3 regions of the Streptomyces sp. C11-1 genome follow, and region 3 is predicted to be linked to each of the others. Evidence: predicted binding sites of a transcription regulator. Region 3 holds the regulator's gene; each other region holds the start of a gene.
What was found. The regulator HrcA, encoded in region 3, represses chaperone genes, less so after heat shock. The targets are predictions, from matches to a motif close to TTNGCACTCNGNNNNNCNGAGTGCNAA.
Positions count from the first base shown of each region.

Region 1 (5,914 bases), 2.5 Mb from region 3:
GCGATGGACGCGGCGTTCTCCAGGGCGGAGCGGGTGACCTTGACCGGGTCGATGACGCCGGCCTTGACCAGGTCGCCGTACTCGCCGGTGGCGGCGTTGAAGCCCTGGCCCTTGTCGAGCTCGGCGACCTTGGAGGTGATGACGTAACCCTCCAGGCCGGCGTTCTCGGCGATCCAGCGCAGCGGCTCGACGGCGGCGCGGCGGACGACCGCGACACCGGTGGCCTCGTCGCCGGTCTTGCCGAGGTTGCCCTCCAGGACCTTCACTGCGTGGACGAGGGAGGAGCCACCGCCGGAGACGATGCCCTCCTCGACCGCGGCGCGGGTGGCGGAGATGGCGTCCTCAAGGCGGTGCTTCTTCTCCTTGAGCTCCACCTCGGTGGCGGCACCGACGCGGATGACGCACACGCCGCCGGCCAGCTTCGCGAGGCGCTCCTGGAGCTTCTCGCGGTCCCAGTCGGAGTCGGTGGTCTCGATCTCGGCCTTGATCTGGTTGACGCGGCCCTTGACGTCACCGGCGTCGCCGCCGCCGTCGACGATGGTCGTGTCGTCCTTGGAGACCGTGACGCGGCGGGCCGTGCCGAGCACGTCCAGACCGGCCTGGTCGAGCTTGAGGCCGACCTCCTCGGCGATGACGGTCGCACCGGTGAGGGTGGCGATGTCGCCGAGCATGGCCTTGCGGCGGTCGCCGAAGCCCGGGGCCTTCACCGCGACGGCGTTGAAGGTGCCGCGGATCTTGTTGACGACGAGGGTGGAGAGCGCCTCGCCCTCGACGTCCTCGGCGATGATCAGGAGCGGCTTGGAGCCACCGGCCTGGATGACCTTCTCCAGGAGCGGCAGCAGCTCCTGGATGGAGCCGATCTTGCCCTGGTGGATCAGGATGTACGGGTCGTCGAGGACGGCCTCCATACGCTCCTGGTCGGTCACCATGTACGGGGAGAGGTAGCCCTTGTCGAAGGCCATGCCCTCGGTGAACTCCAGGTCCAGACCGAAGGTGTTGGACTCCTCGACGGTGATGACACCGTCCTTGCCGACCTTGTCCATCGCGTCCGCGATGAGCTCGCCGACCTGGGTGTCCTGCGCGGAGAGCGCGGCCACGGCGGCGATGTCGGACTTGTCGTCGATCGGGCGGGCGGTCGCGAGGAGCTCCTCGGACACGGCCTTGACGGCGGCGTCGATGCCCTTCTTCAGGGCGGCCGGGGAGGCGCCCGCGGCGACGTTGCGCAGACCCTCGCGGACGAGCGCCTGGGCCAGGACGGTCGCGGTGGTGGTGCCGTCACCCGCTACGTCGTTGGTCTTGGTCGCCACCTCCTTGACGAGCTGGGCACCGAGGTTCTCGTACGGGTCGTCGAGCTCGACCTCGCGCGCGATGGTGACACCGTCGTTGGTGATGGTGGGAGCGCCGAACTTCTTGTCGATGACGACGTTGCGGCCCTTGGGGCCGATCGTCACCTTGACCGTGTCGGCAAGCTTGTTGACGCCGCGCTCAAGGGCGCGACGGGCGTCCTCGTCGAACTTCAGAATCTTCGCCATGGGCTGTACTTCCCTCTCGAACGAACTGCGCCCCTCGCCACCCGGCTAGTTATTTCGCAGGGGGCCAGGGGCGCAGAACACAAGCAAACGTGGGTGAATTACTTCTCGACGATCGCGAGAACGTCGCGGGCCGAGAGGACGAGGTACTCCTCGCCGTTGTACTTCACCTCGGTGCCGCCGTACTTGCTGTACAGGACGACGTCGCCGGTCTTGACGTCGAGCGGAAGACGCTCGCCGTTCTCGAAGCGGCCCGGGCCCACGGCGAGGACGACGCCCTCCTGGGGCTTCTCCTTCGCGGTGTCCGGAATGACCAGGCCGGAAGCCGTGGTCTGCTCGGCGTCGAGCGGCTGGACCACAATGCGGTCCTCAAGCGGCTTGATCGCAACCTTGGAGCTGGTGGTCGACACGATCCGGTCTCCCCCTTCGGAGATCTCACGGGGTTTAACAGTCTGTGGGTGGCGACCAGACCGATCCGTCGTCGCGGGTGCCGGACCTGCCCTGTCGCACAGTGTGGTGCTGGCACTCTCCCGGGGGGAGTGCCAGACCTGAGACTATGACCGCGATTAGCACTCGGTCAAGCGGAGTGCCAATTCACCACCCTCGCGAGTCTCGGCCGGAGCTCTGCCCGGTCACCGATCCGGGTCACCGGCCCCGGCCCCTGTCCGGGCAACGCGGGGGCGGGGCTTTGCGTTCCGTACGACGACGAATGCGCGCTCAGCGGTTGCTGAGCGCGCATTCGGGGCCGCACACCTTCCGATCCGTACGTCGGCGAGGAGGACGGGTCAGACGTAGTCCTCCAGCTTCGCCACCGCGTACCCCTTGTCCGTGATGGTCTTCATGACCCGGCGGACCATGTCGGGCATCGAGCCCTTCCAGTCGCCCTTGCCCCGGAAGTGCGTGAGGACGATGTCGCCCGGGTGCAGGTCCCGGTCCCACTCGCGCCATTCCATGTGGTCGGGGAAGGCCTCGGCGGTCCACAGGGGTACGGCGGTGATGCCGCAGGACTTGGCGACGACGAGGGTGTCGCGGTTGTAGTTGCCGTAGGGCGGGCGGAAGAGGGTCGGCCGCTTCCCGTAGTGCTTGAGGATCTTCTCCTGCTGGCCGCAGATCTCCTTCTTCTGCTCGGCGTACGACAGTCCGGGCAGATAGCGGTGGTTGAGCGTGTGGTTGCTGATGACCACTCCGCGCTTCTGCATCTTCTTGAAGTAGCCGTAGTCGTCGTTGGTGACGTAGTCACTGATGAACGCGCTGTACGGGATGTCCAGTTCGGTCATCATCCGCAGCAGGGCGGGGTCCTTCTCCGCGCCGTCGTCCATCGTCAGGAAGACGATCTTCTCCTTGGTCGGGACCGTGGTGAAGACGGGTGGCAGCCCGGCGTCGTTCCGGACCTCGAACCCCTTGCGGGTGGTGATGCGCGGCTTCACCTTCGGCGGTTCGGGGGCCGCGAGCGGGGTCTTGGCCAGCCCCCACTTCTTCGCGGCGACGGCGCGTGCGGCCTGTTTCCGCTTGAGTTCCTCGGCGTACGAGTCCAGGGCACGGGCGGGCCCGGCCTGCGGTGCGGCCTCGCCGGGCCGCCCCCCGGCGGCGGGCTTCGCCGGACTGCCTGGGGCCCCTGCGCCGCCCCCCTCCGCCGCGCATCCGGAGGCGACGGCGGCGGCCAGCAGGGCCGCCAGCACCATCACGCCCGATCTGTGCCACTCCATGCCTGATTTTTCTTTTTGTCGTACTAGCTGCATGGCGCCGCATCCTGCCAGCCGCCCGCCCGCACCCCGCCCCGACACCGCGAGCCGATCCGCCCCGTCCCCCGGGCGGCCCACAGGGGCCCCGACCGGCGCGCCTGGCCCACAATGGACCGGGTGAACGCAACGACCCCCGCCGCCCCGTCCGACGACCCCGCCGGCGCCGCCTTCGCCGCGCTGCGCACCCCCGAGGGCGAGCAGCTGCTGGCCGAGCTGCGCGACCACGACCCCGCCGACGAGCTGGCCACCGCGACCCGGCTGCGCCGCACGCACCCGGCGGAGCTGGTCTCGGCGGCCCTGGGGCAGGCCCGGCTGCGGCAGCGGGCGGTCGCGAAGTTCGGGGCGGCCGACGCGTACCGGATGTACTTCACGCCCAACGGGGTCGAGCAGGCCACCCGCACCTCGGTCGCCGAGTACCGCGCCGCCCGGTTCGCCGCGCTCGGCGTGCGCGGCGTGGCGGACCTGTGCTGCGGCATCGGCGGCGACGCCATCGCACTGGCCCGCGCCGGGATCAGCGTCCTGGCCGTGGACCGCGACCCGCTGACCGCCGAGGTGGCCCGGGCCAACGCGGACGCGCTCGGTCTCGCCGCACTGATCGAGGTGCGGTGCGCCGACGTCACGGAGATCGACACCTCCCCGTACGACGCGGTCTTCGTGGACCCGGCGCGGCGGGGCGCGAGGGGAGGGGCCGCGCGCGGCGCGTCGGGCAGGGGCGGTGGCCGGGCGACGGGCGGGCGCATCTTCGATCCGGAGGCGTACTCGCCGCCGCTCTCCTGGGCGACGGCCGCCGCGCTGAAGGCCCCCAGAGCGGCGCTGAAGATCGCCCCGGGCATCCCGCACGAGGCGATCGGCCCGGAGGCGGAGGCCGAGTGGATCTCGGACGCCGGCGATGTGAAGGAGGCGGTGCTCTGGTACGGGGAGGGCTTCGCGCCCGGTTCGTTCCGGGCCACGCTGCTGCCGTCGGGCGCCACCCTGACCGCCCCGGCCCCGCTGCCCGCCCCGCCGGTGGGCCCGGTCGGGCGTTATCTGTACGAGCCGGACGGGGCGGTGATCCGGGCCCATCTGGTCGCCGACATCGTGGAGCGGTGCGACGGGCGGCTGGTGGACGAGACGATCGCGTACGTCACGAGCGATGGTCCGTACTCGTCCCCGTACACCTCCGGGTACGAGATCACCGATCAGCTGCCGTTCAACATGAAGAAGCTGAAGGCGCTGCTGCGGGAGCGCGAGGTGGGCGTACTGACCGTCAAGAAGCGCGGCTCGGCGGTCGAGCCGGAGGAACTGCGCCGCCGGATGAAGCTGAGGGGCCCGAACGCGGCGACGGTGTTCCTGACCCGGGTGGCGGGGGCTCCGACGATGCTGATCGGCCATCCGCTGGGCCGAGTTGAGACACCGGGCCGCGCACGGGGCTGACATACCGGCGCGCCGCCGGACCGGACCCCTGCGCCCCCAGTCGGCCGGACCCCCGCAGGCCTCAGCGGTGGCCGGGGCCGCCGGCCCGGGCGAAGGGCGGCCGCTCCGGCTCGGGCTTTCGTGCCGCGGGCGGCCGTACACCCGCGGCCACGCCACCGCCCCCCGTCCCGGTCCCCGTCAGAACGCCCACCACCCAGCGGCGGTGGGCCAGGGCCGTGACCGCGCCGATCAGCGCGGTCAGCCAGGCGACCATGCCGACGCCCATCACCAGGGCGACCAGCCCGTACGTGTGCCGCCCCGGTTCGGCGCTCGCGGGGGCGATCACGCAGAGGGCCAGCCCGGCCGCGCCCAGTACGAACGACAGCAGCAGCCAGGCGAGGCTCGCGCCGGGCCTGCGCAGGTGCCGGTCGCGCTCCGGGTCGCGGTCCAGCGCACCCCAGGCGACGAGCAGCGAGCGGACCTCGCGGTCCCGGGAGATGCCGAGGCAGACGAAGACGACCGCCGGGATCAGCAGTCCCAGACCGAGGACGAGGGCGACGAGTCCGCCGAAGAAGGCGCCGATGTCGGCGACGTCGGCGGCCTCCTGGAACATCAGGATGCCGGTGCCCAGAAAGCTCCAGCCGAGCGCGGCGAGCCCGGCCCACATCCACAGCAGCCCGAGCCGTCCCGGCCCCACGTGCATCTTCACCAGCTCGCCCAGGACCACCGCCCGGTCGGCGAGCATCGCCTCGCGGCCCGGCCAGGACCGGATCTCGACGGGCGGAGGAGGCGGCGGCAGCGGGGCACGTCGTGACATGCGCAAAACACTACCGACGCCGTCCGCTCACGCGTCCCGCAGCGCCTGGATGTCCAGCTTGCCCATACCGAGCATGGCCTTCATGGTCCGTTCCGCCTTCGCGGGGTCCGGGTCGGCCAGCAGCCTCGGCAGCTCGTTGGGGACGATCTGCCAGGAGAGGCCGAACTTGTCCTTGAGCCAGCCGCACTGGCTCTCCTCGCCGCCCTCGGAGAGCGCCGCCCAGAACCGGTCCACCTCGGCCTGGTCGGCACAGTCGACGGAGAGCGAGATCGCCTCGGTGAACGGGAACTGCGGTCCGCCGTTGAGCCCGATGTAGTCCTGGCCCGCGAGGCGGAACTCGACGGTGAGCACCGAGCCCGTCTCGCCCGGGGCCTCCTCGCCGTAGTAGGTGATGTCCAGGATGCGGGAGTCACCGCCGAAGATCGCGACGTAGT
Region 1 covers NZ_CP134500.1:4,555,292-4,561,205, reverse strand. Annotated here, with positions in the region: gene groL (chaperonin GroEL) at 1-1,532, opposite strand, end outside; gene groES (co-chaperone GroES) at 1,631-1,939, opposite strand; gene RI138_RS20445 (polysaccharide deacetylase family protein) at 2,315-3,235, opposite strand; gene RI138_RS20440 (class I SAM-dependent methyltransferase) at 3,380-4,684, shown strand; gene RI138_RS20435 (hypothetical protein) at 4,746-5,480, opposite strand; gene RI138_RS20430 (VOC family protein) at 5,508-5,914, opposite strand, start outside.
Region 1: a site for HrcA is predicted at 2,096-2,122, ahead of groES (co-chaperone GroES). Genes of this name have one in related genera too.

Region 2 (5,914 bases), 2.1 Mb from region 3:
GGGACACGCCACAGGGGCGGTACCTCCGGTGAAGGAGATACCGCCCCTGTGGGACGTACGCGGAACTTCGATCGACCGGCGGACCGGACCCGATCAGAAGTCCATGTCACCGCCCGGCATGCCACCCGGGGCGGCCGCGCCGGCCTTCTCGGGCTTGTCGGCGATGACGGCCTCGGTGGTGAGGAAGAGCGCGGCGATGGACGCGGCGTTCTGCAGAGCGGAGCGCGTGACCTTCGCCGGGTCGAGAATGCCCTCGGCGATCATGTCGACGTACTCGCCGGTCGCGGCGTTGAGGCCGTGACCGATCGGCAGGTTGCGGACCTTCTCCACGACGACGCCGCCCTCAAGACCACCGTTGACGGCGATCTGCTTGAGCGGGGCCTCCAGCGCGAGCTTCACGGCGTTGGCGCCGGTCGCCTCGTCACCCGTGAGGTCGAGCTTCTCGAAGACGGCCGAGGCCTGGAGCAGAGCCACGCCACCACCGGCGACGATGCCCTCCTCGACGGCGGCCTTGGCGTTGCGCACCGCGTCCTCGATGCGGTGCTTGCGCTCCTTGAGCTCCACCTCGGTGGCGGCGCCGGCCTTGATGACGGCCACGCCGCCCGCGAGCTTCGCCAGGCGCTCCTGGAGCTTCTCGCGGTCGTAGTCCGAGTCGGAGTTCTCGATCTCGGCACGGATCTGGTTGACGCGACCCTGAACCTGGTCGCTGTCACCGGCACCGTCGACGATCGTGGTCTCGTCCTTGGTGATGACGACCTTGCGGGCGCGGCCGAGCAGGTCGAGCCCGGCGTTCTCCAGCTTGAGGCCGACCTCCTCGGAGATCACGGTGCCACCGGTGAGGATGGCGATGTCCGCGAGCATGGCCTTGCGGCGGTCACCGAAGCCCGGGGCCTTGACGGCGACGGACTTGAAGGTGCCCTTGATCTTGTTGACGACCAGGGTGGACAGGGCCTCGCCCTCGACGTCCTCGGCGATGATCAGCAGCGGCTTGCCCGACTGCATGACCTTCTCCAGCAGCGGGATCAGGTCCTTGACGCTGCCGACCTTCGAGTTGACGATCAGGATGTACGGGTCGTCGAGCGACGCCTCCATACGCTCCATGTCGGTGGCGAAGTACGCCGAGATGTAGCCCTTGTCGAAGCGCATACCCTCGGTGAGCTCCAGCTCCAGACCGAAGGTCTGGGACTCCTCGACGGTGATGACGCCTTCCTTGCCGACCTTGTCCATCGCCTCGGCGATCTTCGCGCCGATCTCGGTGTCGGCGGCGGAGATGGAGGCGGTCGAAGCGATCTGCTCCTTGGTCTCCACGTCCTTGGCCTGCTCCAGCAGGGCGGCGGAGACGGCCTCGACGGCCTTCTCGATGCCCCGCTTGAGCGCCATCGGGTTGGCGCCTGCGGCGACGTTGCGCAGGCCCTCGCGGACGAGAGCCTGGGCCAGAACGGTGGCGGTGGTCGTACCGTCGCCGGCGACGTCGTCCGTCTTCTTGGCGACCTCCTTGACCAGCTCCGCACCGATCTTCTCGTACGGGTCCTCGAGCTCGATCTCCTTGGCGATGGAAACACCATCGTTGGTGATCGTGGGCGCGCCCCACTTCTTCTCGAGGACGACGTTACGGCCCTTGGGGCCGAGGGTGACCTTGACGGCGTCGGCGAGCTGGTTCATCCCGCGCTCGAGACCGCGCCGTGCCTCCTCGTCGAACGCGATGATCTTGGCCATGTGAAGTGGTCCTCCCGGACAGGGGTGGATTTCTCCGGACCGAGAGGCGCCCGCGACGGACGGCCTGCGTGCGTGGTGGTTCCTTGCCCCACCGCGCCTGCGGGCCTCACCGGCCCGGTCCAAGTTCTGTCACTCTCACCTGGAGAGTGCTAACGCCAATGATTAGCACTCGACCCCTGCGAGTGCAAGCGTCCCTGGTCGAATATGGACCGGACAGCGGACCGGATCCGGACAGCGATCGCGCCGTCCGCCCCGGACCCGGCACGCGCGAAGGGCCCGGCCCCCGGATCAGGGGGCCGGGCCCTTCGTGCGTGAGTGGTGTCGTCGGACGACCGCGCCGAGCTCAGCCGACGGCGAGCTTGACCATGTCGGCCTGGGGCCCCTTCTGGCCCTGCGAGATCTCGAATTCAACTCGCTGACCCTCTTCGAGGGTGCGGTACCCGTCCATCTGGATCGCGCTGTAGTGGACGAAAACATCCGCACCACCGTCGACCGCGATGAAGCCGTACCCCTTCTCCGCGTTGAACCACTTGACGGTGCCCTGAGCCATGCCTAACTCCCCTATTACTGGCCCTTGCACAGGACCGCACTTCGCGGGCCCGGGTCAGAACTCACCCTCCGACAGGAGAGGGTGTGCGGCGCCGTAGCGCGTCGACCGCGGCTGAATGTATCTGCCCAACTGCCCTCTGCAACAGGTCAATCGGACGAGAATTCTGGGCGCGGCCGAACGCCCGAATATGCGGGATTGCTGAAAATTACGGGCAAGTCGGGCCAGGCAAAGGCCACTTATGCCTCAAGAGGTTCACGTACTTTGGCTGCTTCTTATCGGTCCGGGCGCATTCTCATATGTGCGGGCGGCACGGGCAGCGAAGGGGGCTTCCCCAACTGTACCGCGCTCAACCATGCAGAATTGCCCCCTCCGCTTCTCTCGCGGAGGGGGCAACTGCGGGTGCTGCGGGTGCTGCGGCGTCAGCAGCCGCCGGCCACGGCCGGGATGATCGAGACACCTGCGCCGTCGGGCGTGGCCGCGTCCAGACCACCCTCGAAGCGCACGTCGTCGTCGTTGACGTACACGTTGACGAAGCGGCGCAGCTTGCCCTGGTCGTCCAGGACTCGGGCGGCGATGCCGGGGTGGTCCTTCTCCAGGGACTCGATGACCTCGGAGAGCTTCGCGCCCTCCGCCGTGACCTCGGCCTGGCCGCCCGTGTACGTACGGAGGATGGTGGGGATGCGGACCTTGACGCTCATGGTGGTGCCCTTCTTCCTTCGTTCTGGGGTGGTCAGGCGGAGCCGAGGCCCGCGGTGCGGAACGCGTCCAGGCTCGGCTTGATCGTCGCCGTGGCCTGCGAGGTCGCGGAGACCGCGTCGAGCGTCTTGAGTCCGTCGCCGGTGTTGACCACGACGGTGGTGAGCGCCGGGTCGATGACGCCGGCCTCGATGAGCTTCTTCGTCACGCCGAGCGTCACCCCGCCCGCCGTCTCACCGAAGATGCCCTCGGTGCGGGCCAGCAGCTTGATCGCGTCGACGACCTGCTCGTCGGTGACGTCCTCCACCGCGCCGCCGGTGCGGCGGGCGATGTCCAGGACGTACGGGCCGTCCGCCGGGTTGCCGATGGCCAGGGACTTGGCGATGGTGTTCGGCTTCTGGGGCCGCACGACGTCGTGACCGGCCTTGAAGGCGGCGGAGACCGGGGAGCAGCCCTCGGCCTGGGCTCCGAAGATCTTGTACGGCCTGTCCTCGACCAGGCCGAGCTTGATGAGCTCCTGGAGCCCCTTGTCGATCTTCGTCAGCTGGGAGCCGGACGCGATCGGGATGACGATCTGGTCGGGCAGCCGCCAGCCGAGCTGTTCGCAGATCTCGTACGCCAGGGTCTTGGAGCCCTCGCCGTAGTACGGGCGGAGGTTGACGTTGACGAAGCCCCAGCCCTCGCCGAGCGGGTCGCCGATGAGCTCGGAGCAGAAGCGGTTGACGTCGTCGTAATTGCCCTCGATGCCGACCAGTTCACCGCCGTACACCGCGGCCATGACGACCTTGCCCTGCTCCAGGTCGTGCGGGATGAACACGCAGGAGCGCAGTCCGGCGCGGGCGGCGGCGGCACCGACGGCACCGGCCAGGTTGCCCGTGGAGGAGCAGGAGAGGGTGGTGAAACCGAAGGCGCGGGCGGCCTCGACGGCGATCGCGACGACGCGGTCCTTGAAGGAGTGCGTCGGGTTGCCGGAGTCGTCCTTCACGTACAGGCCGCCGGTGACGCCCAGCTCTCGGGCGAGGTTGTCGGCCTTGACCAGCTTGGTGAAGCCGGGGTTGAGGTTGGGCTTCTGCGCGACGTCGGCGGGGACCGGCAGCAGCGGGGCGTAGCGCCAGATGTTGTCCGGACCGGCCTCGATGCGCGCCTTCAGCTCCTCGGGGGAACCGGCGGGCAGGTCGTACGCCACTTCCAGCGGCCCGAAACAGGACGCACAGGCGAAAAGGGGGCCGAGCTCGAAACGCTCGCCGCACTCGCGGCAGGAAAGCGCCGCGGCGGGACCGAGGTCCACGGAAGGCGTAGTGGTGGTGGTGCCGGGGGTGGCGGCGTTACCTGCAACTGTCTGAACAGCCATGATGGCGGAGGCCCTTTCTCCTCATCTTCCTCGCGACGCATTTCGCCACAAGACGGAATTGGCACCTTCCCCACCGTGACCTCGCGGTCGGTAGGAGGGTTGCCGGGACTTCAACGGGCCGTTCCCTCAGTCCCTCTGGATGAGCTCTATGGCGCTGGATCTTCGATCCAGGCGTTTATGTGCGGTGTGACCCCGACATGCGACGGTCATCCGCGTTGTTCAAGACTGTAACCGAAGCACCGGACCGTTGAGATAGTCGTCCGAACCGCGAGATGGATCACACACAGGGAGTGCCGACCGTGCTCGAAGAGGTGGAGCGCTGGCTGACCAGGCGTTCCTGGTCGTGCGACGACCGCCCGCTGGACCGGCTCACCGACGCCCGGGCCGCCGACCCCCACCGCACGTCGGTGAGCGTGGTGCTGCCCGCGCTGAACGAGGAGGCCACGGTCGGGGCGATCGTGACGACGATCCGGCGCGAGCTGATGGAGAAGGTCCGGCTGGTCGACGAGCTCGTGGTGATCGACTCCGGCTCCACCGACGCCACCGCCGCCGTCGCCCGGGCGGCGGGCGCCCGGGTGGTCCACCGGGACGCGGTCCTCCCCCGTATCCCGGCCCTGCCCGGCAAGGGCGAGGTGCTGTGGCGGTCGCTCCTGGTTACCAGCGGCGAGATCGTCTGCTTCGTCGACGCCGATCTGAAGGACTTCTCGGCGGACTTCGTCTCGGGGACGGTCGGACCGCTGCTGACCGACCCCACCGTCCAGTTCGTCAAGGCGATGTACGACCGTCCGCTCGGCAACAGCGCAGGTCAGGGCGGCCGGGTCACCGAGCTGGTGGCCCGCCCGCTGCTCAATCTGCACTGGCCGCAGCTGGCCGGATTCGTACAGCCGCTGGGCGGGGAGTACGCGGTGCGGCGCTCGCTGCTGGAGCGGCTGCCGTTCCCGGTCGGTTACGGGGTGGAGCTGGGGCTGCTGGTGGACGCGCTGCACACCGTGGGCCTGGACGCGCTGGGCCAGGTCGACGTCGGGGTGCGCGTCCACCGCCACCAGGACGGGCAGGCGCTGGGCCGGATGGCGGCGGCGATCTACCGTACGGCGCAGCTGCGGCTCTCCCGGGGCCATCTGGTGCGGCCCGCGCTGACCCAGTTCGAACGGAGCGCGGAGGGGTTCGTGCCGCACACCCATGCGGTGGACACGGAGGAGCGGCCGCCGATGCGGGAGATCGCGGAGTACGCGGAGCGCCACGCGGCGTAGGGAGGTTCGCCGGGCGGTGTGCGGGCCGAGGCGTTTGGCGGCTTCCGTAACGGGCTAGGTTCCGCTACATGGTCTCCGAGCACGCACCCAACTCGACTGCCCAGGTTCTCGTCGCGTCCAACCGCGGCCCGGTCTCGTACACGCTCGGTGAGGACGGGACGCTCGACGCCAGGCGCGGCGGCGGCGGCCTCGTCTCCGGGCTGAGCGCCGTGGACGACAAGCTGTGGGTCTGCGCGGCCCTCGGCGACGGCGACCGCGAGGCCGTGCGACGCGGGGTCGGCGAGCCGGGCGTCCGGATGCTGGACATCGACGCCGAGGTGCACGCCGACGCGTACAACGGCATCGCCAACT
Region 2 covers NZ_CP134500.1:4,112,025-4,117,938, reverse strand. Annotated here, with positions in the region: gene groL (chaperonin GroEL) at 94-1,716, opposite strand; gene RI138_RS18250 (cold-shock protein) at 2,060-2,266, opposite strand; gene RI138_RS18245 (MoaD/ThiS family protein) at 2,686-2,964, opposite strand; gene thrC (threonine synthase) at 2,997-4,313, opposite strand; SAM riboswitch class I at 4,332-4,459, opposite strand; gene RI138_RS18235 (glucosyl-3-phosphoglycerate synthase) at 4,613-5,563, shown strand; gene RI138_RS18230 (alpha,alpha-trehalose-phosphate synthase (UDP-forming)) at 5,632-5,914, shown strand, end outside.
Region 2: a site for HrcA is predicted at 1,879-1,905, ahead of groL (chaperonin GroEL). Genes of this name have one in related genera too.

Region 3 (5,914 bases):
GCCCGCAGCATCTGGCGCTGGGTGCCCTCGCCGGGATCGAAGAGGATGCCCTCGCCGTCCCAGCGCAGCAGATAGCCGTTGTGGTTGCGGTGCCGGGTGGGGACCTGGCTGGCGGTGCCGAGCACCACCAGCTCGCGTACGGACATGGCGAGAGACTCCTACGGGGCGGGCGTTATCCGGGGGGCCACTGGAGGCCGCGGCCGCCCAGGACGTGGGCGTGGGCGTGGAAGACGGTCTGTCCCGCGCCGGAGCCCGTGTTGAGGATGATCCGGTAGCCGCTGCCGTCGACCTTCTCGTCGGCCGCGACCGCTCCGGCCTCACGCAGGACGTCGGCGGCGATCTGCGGTTCGGCGGCGGCCAGCGAGGCGGCGTCCGGGTAGTGGACCTTGGGGATGACCAGGACGTGGGTGGGGGCCTGGGGGTTGATGTCGCGGAAGGCGACGGTGGTCTCGCTCTCGCGGACGATGGTCGCCGGGATGTCTCCCGAGACGATCTTGCAGAACAGGCAGTCGGTCTGCGGCTCTCCCGCCATGGCCGGGGCCTCCTCGTTCGCTCGTGGTCGGTTCGCTTCTCCGAAGATCAGTACACGGGCATGCTAACGCCGGGCGCCCGGCACCGAAGGTGGTCCGGCCGACGGGGCGCGGTTCAGCGCTTGCGCGGGCGGTCGGACCGGACCGTCAGGAGGACGGGTATGAGACCGGTCCGGAACAGCACCTGCGGCAGGCCGCGTTCGCTCCACGGGACCAGGGCGATCACGACGGCGAGCAGCGGCCCCCAGACCGCCTGGGCCAGCACCACCGGACGCCGGGGGCGGCGGCCTGGATCGCGGCGAGCTCCTGCCGCGCCCAGGTGCTGTCGGGTTCCAGGCGGACACCGCTTCGGTCGGCGCTCCTGCCAGGCGGACACCGCTTCGGCCGGCGCGATGTGGGCGGCCCCTCGGGCCCGGCCCCGGGCGCGCCCGGCCCCGACGGCCTTGCCGTCAGGGCCTGTTCGCCCCCCGGCGCCCCGTTCACCCCCAGCGGCCCGTGCGTCCCAGCAGCAGCGCCGTCGCGGCCGTCCCCGCGGTAGAGGTACGCAGCACGCTGCGGCCGAGACGGTAGGGGCGGGCGCCCGCCTCGGCGAAGGCGGTCAGTTCCTGCGGGGAGACGCCGCCCTCGGGGCCGACCACGAGCACGATCGTGCCCTCGGCGGGGAGTTCGGCGGTGGCCAACGGGGTGCTGTCGTGGTCGCGGTCCTCGTGCAGGACCCCGGCGAAGTCGGCGTCGGCCAACAGGGCGGCGACCTGCTTGGTCGTCAGGGCCTCGGCCACCTCGGGGAAGCGCACCCGGCGGGACTGCTTGCCCGCCTCGCGTGCCGTACTGCGCCATTTCGCCAGGGATTTGGCGCCCCGATCGCCCTTCCACTGGGTGATGCAGCGGGCGGCCTGCCACGGCACGATCGCGTCGACGCCGGTCTCGGTCATGGTCTCCACGGCCAGCTCGCCGCGGTCGCCCTTGGGGAGCGCCTGGACGACGGTGATCCGGGGTGTGGGCTCCGGCTCCTCGTGGATGCTCTCCAGACCGGTGACCGTGAGGCGGTCCTTGCCCTCGGCGGCGCGTACGACACCCTCCGCCCAGTGGCCGAGGCCGTCGGTGAGGACGACGTCCTCGCCGGGCTGGAGGCGCTTCACGGAGACGGCGTGCCGCCCTTCGGGTCCTTCCAGGACGAACTCCGGCCCGGTGGGCATCCGTTCGACGACGAAGACCGGTGCGGTCACCGGGGGCTCCTCATGCTCAGGGCCGACCGGGCGGCCTCCAGTTCGGCGGCGAGCAGTTCGACCAGCTCGCCCGCGGGCAGTTCACGGGCCATCCGGTGGCCCTGCCCCGCCCACAGGGCCATGCCCTGCGCGTCCCCGGCCTTGGCGGCGGCCTGGCGCAGCCCGCTGGTGACGTAGTGGACCTGGGGGTAGGCGGCGGGGGCGTACGGGCCGTGCTCGCGGATGAAACGGTTGACCAGGCCGCGTGCGGGCCGCCCGGAGAAGGCGCGGGTCAGCTCGGTGCGGACGAACAGCGGGTTGGTCAGGGCCTGCTTGTGGAGCAGGTGCGCCCCGGACTCGGGGCAGATCAGGAAGGCGGTGCCGAACTGGGCGGCGTCCGCGCCCGCCGCGAGGACGGCGGCGATCTGGGCGCCGCGCATCAGGCCGCCGGCGGCGACGAGGGGGATCTGCACGGTCTCGCGGACCTGGGTGACCAGGGAGAGCAGCCCGGTGCCGGTGTGGTCGGCCTGCGGGTCGTCACGGTGGGTGGACTGGTGGCCGCCCGCCTCGACGCCCTGGACGCAGACGGCGTCGGCGCCCGCCCACTGCGCCGCCTGGGCCTCTTCGGCGGAGGTGACCGTGACGATGGTCAGCGTGCCCGCCCTGGCGAACGCGTCGAGGGTGTCGCGGGTCGGGCAGCCGAAGGCGAAGGAGACGACGGGGACCGGGTCCTCCAGCAGGATCGCGACCTTCGCCTCGTAGCCGTCGTCGCCGCTGCTGTCCGGGTCGCCGAGCGGCGTCTCGTACCAGGCGGCCTCACCGGCGAGCTGCTGGCGGTAGACGTCCACGGCGCTGGGGTCGGCGAGCGCGGGCTGCGGCATGAAGAGGTTGACGCCGAACGGCCGGGAGGTGAGCCGCCGCAGCTGTTTGATCTCGTTGTACATCCCGTCCGCCGTTTTGTACCCGGCGGCCAGAAACCCGAGCCCGCCCGCTTCGGCGACGGCTCCGGCGAGCTGAGGTCCGGACGCGCCGCCCGCCATCGGGGCCTGCACGATCGGATACCGGCAGAGATCGGTCAACTCGGAGGACATGACCGCATCGTGCCACGTCCCGTGCACAGGGCCGAATCAGCCAGCCGACGACCTGACCGGTTCTTCCGCCGCACGCCGCACCGCCCGCCGGAAGAAGACCGGCGGGCGGTGCGGTGAAAGGCGAAAAGCGGCTCAGCGACCGTTGAACGCGTCCTTCAGACGGGAGAACAGACCCTGCTGACCTGGCTGGAACTGGCCGGTGGGCCGCTCCTCACCCCGCAGCTTCGCCAGCTCCCTCAGCAGCCGCTCCTGCTCCGGGTCGAGCTTGGACGGGGTGATCACCTCGACGTGCACGATCAGGTCGCCCCGGCCGCCGCCGCGCAGATGTGTGATCCCGCGCCCGTGCAGCGGCACGGACTGGCCGGACTGGGTGCCGGGCCGGATGTCGATCTCCTCCAGGCCGTCCAGCGTCTCCAGCGGGCACTTGGTGCCCAGGGCCGCCGCCGTCATGGGGATGGTGACCGTGCAGTGCAGGTCGTCGCCGCGCCGCTGGAACACGGAGTGCGGCAGCTCGTGGATCTCGACGTAGAGGTCGCCGGGCGGGCCGCCGCCGGGGCCGACCTCGCCCTCACCGGCGAGCTGGATACGGGTGCCGTTGTCGACGCCCGCGGGGATCTTGACCGTGAGCGTGCGGCGCGAGCGGATGCGGCCGTCACCGGCGCACTCCGGGCACGGCGTCGGCACGACCGTACCGAAGCCCTGGCACTGCGGGCAGGGCCGCGAGGTCATGACCTGGCCCAGGAAGGACCGGGTGACCTGCGAGACCTCGCCGCGGCCGCGGCACATGTCACAGGTCTGGGCGGAGGTGCCGGGGGCCGCGCCCTCGCCGCTGCACGTGTTGCAGACGACCGCCGTGTCGACCTGGATGTCCTTGGTGGTGCCGAAGGCCGCCTCGGCGAGGTCGATCTCCAGCCGGATCATGGCGTCCTGGCCGCGCCGGGTGCGCGAGCGGGGCCCGCGCTGCGAGGCCGTTCCGAAGAACGCGTCCATGATGTCGGAGAAGTTGCCGAAGCCTCCGGCACCGAAACCGCCCGCGCCGCCGCCACCGCCGTTGGCGGAGAGCGGGTCGCCGCCGAGGTCGTAGACCTGCTTCTTCTGCGGGTCCGACAGCACCTCGTAAGCGGCGTTGATCTCCTTGAACCGCTCCTGGGTCTTCGGGTCCGGGTTGACATCCGGATGCAGCTCGCGGGCGAGCCGACGGAATGCCTTCTTGATCTCGTCCTGCGATGCGTCGCGGCGTACGCCGAGTACGGCGTAGTAGTCGGTGGCCACTTACGACTCCGCCAGGATCTGTCCGACGTAACGTGCCACTGCGCGTACCGCTCCCATCGTTCCGGGGTAGTCCATGCGGGTCGGTCCGACCACGCCGAGTTTGGCGACTGCTTCGTCGCCCGAACCGTAGCCGACCGCGACGACGGACGTGGAGTTGAGCCCCTCGTGGGCGTTCTCGTGCCCGATCCGTACGGTCATGCCCGAGTCCGTGGCCTCACCCAGCAGCTTCAGCAGGACGACCTGTTCCTCCAGTGCTTCCAGCACCGGCCGGATCATCACCGGGAAGTCGTGTCCGAAGCGGGTGAGGTTGGAGGTGCCGCCGATCATCAGCCGCTCCTCCGTCTCCTCGACCAGGGTTTCGAGAAGAGTGGAGAGAACCGTGGAGACCGTCCCCCGGTCCTCGCTGTCGAAGGATTCCGGCAGCTCCCGCACCAGCCGCGGGACATCCGCGAAGCGTCGTCCGACGACCCGGCTGTTGAGCCGGGCCCGCAGATCCGCGAGCGATGCCTCACCGAACGGCGCGGGACAGTCGATCATACGCTGCTCGACCCGGCCGGTGTCCGTGATCAGGACCAGCATCAGCCGGGCGGGGGCCAGCGACAGCAGCTCCACGTGCCGCACCGTCGAGCGGGTCAGCGAGGGGTACTGCACGACGGCGACCTGCCGGGTCAGCTGCGCGAGCAGCCGCACGGTCCGGCCGACGACATCGTCGAGGTCGACCGCGCCGTCCAGGAAATTCTGGATGGCCCGGCGCTCGGGCGAGGACAGCGGCTTGACGCCCGCGAGCTTGTCGACGAAGAGGCGATACCCCTTGTCGGTCGGGATGCGTCCCGCGCTCGTGTGCGGCTGCGCGATGAAGCCCTCGTCCTCCAGCACCGCCATGTCGTTGCGGACGGTGGCCGGGGAGACGCCCAGCCGGTGCCGCTCGGTGAGCGCCTTGGAGCCGACGGGCTCCTCGGTGCCGACATAGTCCTGGACGATGGCGCGCAGCACTTCGAGTCTGCGTTCGCTGAGCATCGCGCACACCTCCAGCTGTCGTTCTCCGGTCCCTGTCTGGCACTCGGTGCGTACGAGTGCCAGCAATCCCCCGGTCAGTGTACGGGGGCGGGGTGGGGCGTGGGCAAGGGCGACCGGCCAGGTCCCGGCGGGAGACCGCAGGTCGTTGCCGATAGCGTCGCCGTATGGACGTCGCTTGGGAAGACTTCGGCTGGGAGCGGTTGGGCAACGGTATCGGCCGACGGCGGCTCCCCGGCTGGGACGCCACCGTCGCGCTGGTCGCCGGGACGGAGGGCGTGCTGCTCCACGACACGGGTTCGACGCTGCGCGAGGGCGTCGAGCTGCGGCGGCAGGCCGAGGCGCTGCTCGGTCGCAGGGTGACGCATATCGCACTGAGCCACCCTCATTTCGATCACGTACTGGGCACGGCGGCGTTCGCCGGGGCCCAGGTGTACGGGTCGGCGGGCCTCACGGCCCTGCTGCGGGACAGGGGGCAGGAGCTGTACGCGTCGGCGGTGCACCACGGGGTGCCGGAGGACGAGGCGGCCGGGTCGGCGGACACGCTGGTGGCCCCGCGCCACGAGGTGCACGGCGAGCGGACGCTGGATCTGGGCGGCGGCCGCCGGGTGCTGCTGGCCGACCTGGGCCCCGCGCACAGCAGCCACGACCTCGCGGTGCTGGTGCCGGGGGCGGGCCCGGACCCGGCGGTGGTGCTCTGCGGTGATCTGGTCGAGGAGTCGGGCGAACCGCAGGCGGGCCCGGACGCGGTCACCTCGCGCTGGCCGGCCGCGCTGGACCGGCTGCTGGAGCTGGGCGGCGA
Region 3 covers NZ_CP134500.1:2,008,565-2,014,478, forward strand. Annotated here, with positions in the region: gene RI138_RS08940 (ribonuclease Z) at 1-146, opposite strand, end outside; gene RI138_RS08945 (histidine triad nucleotide-binding protein) at 173-532, opposite strand; gene RI138_RS08950 (hypothetical protein) at 646-795, opposite strand; gene RI138_RS08955 (16S rRNA (uracil(1498)-N(3))-methyltransferase) at 1,010-1,756, opposite strand; gene RI138_RS08960 (nitronate monooxygenase) at 1,753-2,826, opposite strand; gene dnaJ (molecular chaperone DnaJ) at 2,959-4,098, opposite strand; gene hrcA (heat-inducible transcriptional repressor HrcA) at 4,099-5,115, opposite strand; gene RI138_RS08975 (MBL fold metallo-hydrolase) at 5,280-5,914, shown strand, end outside.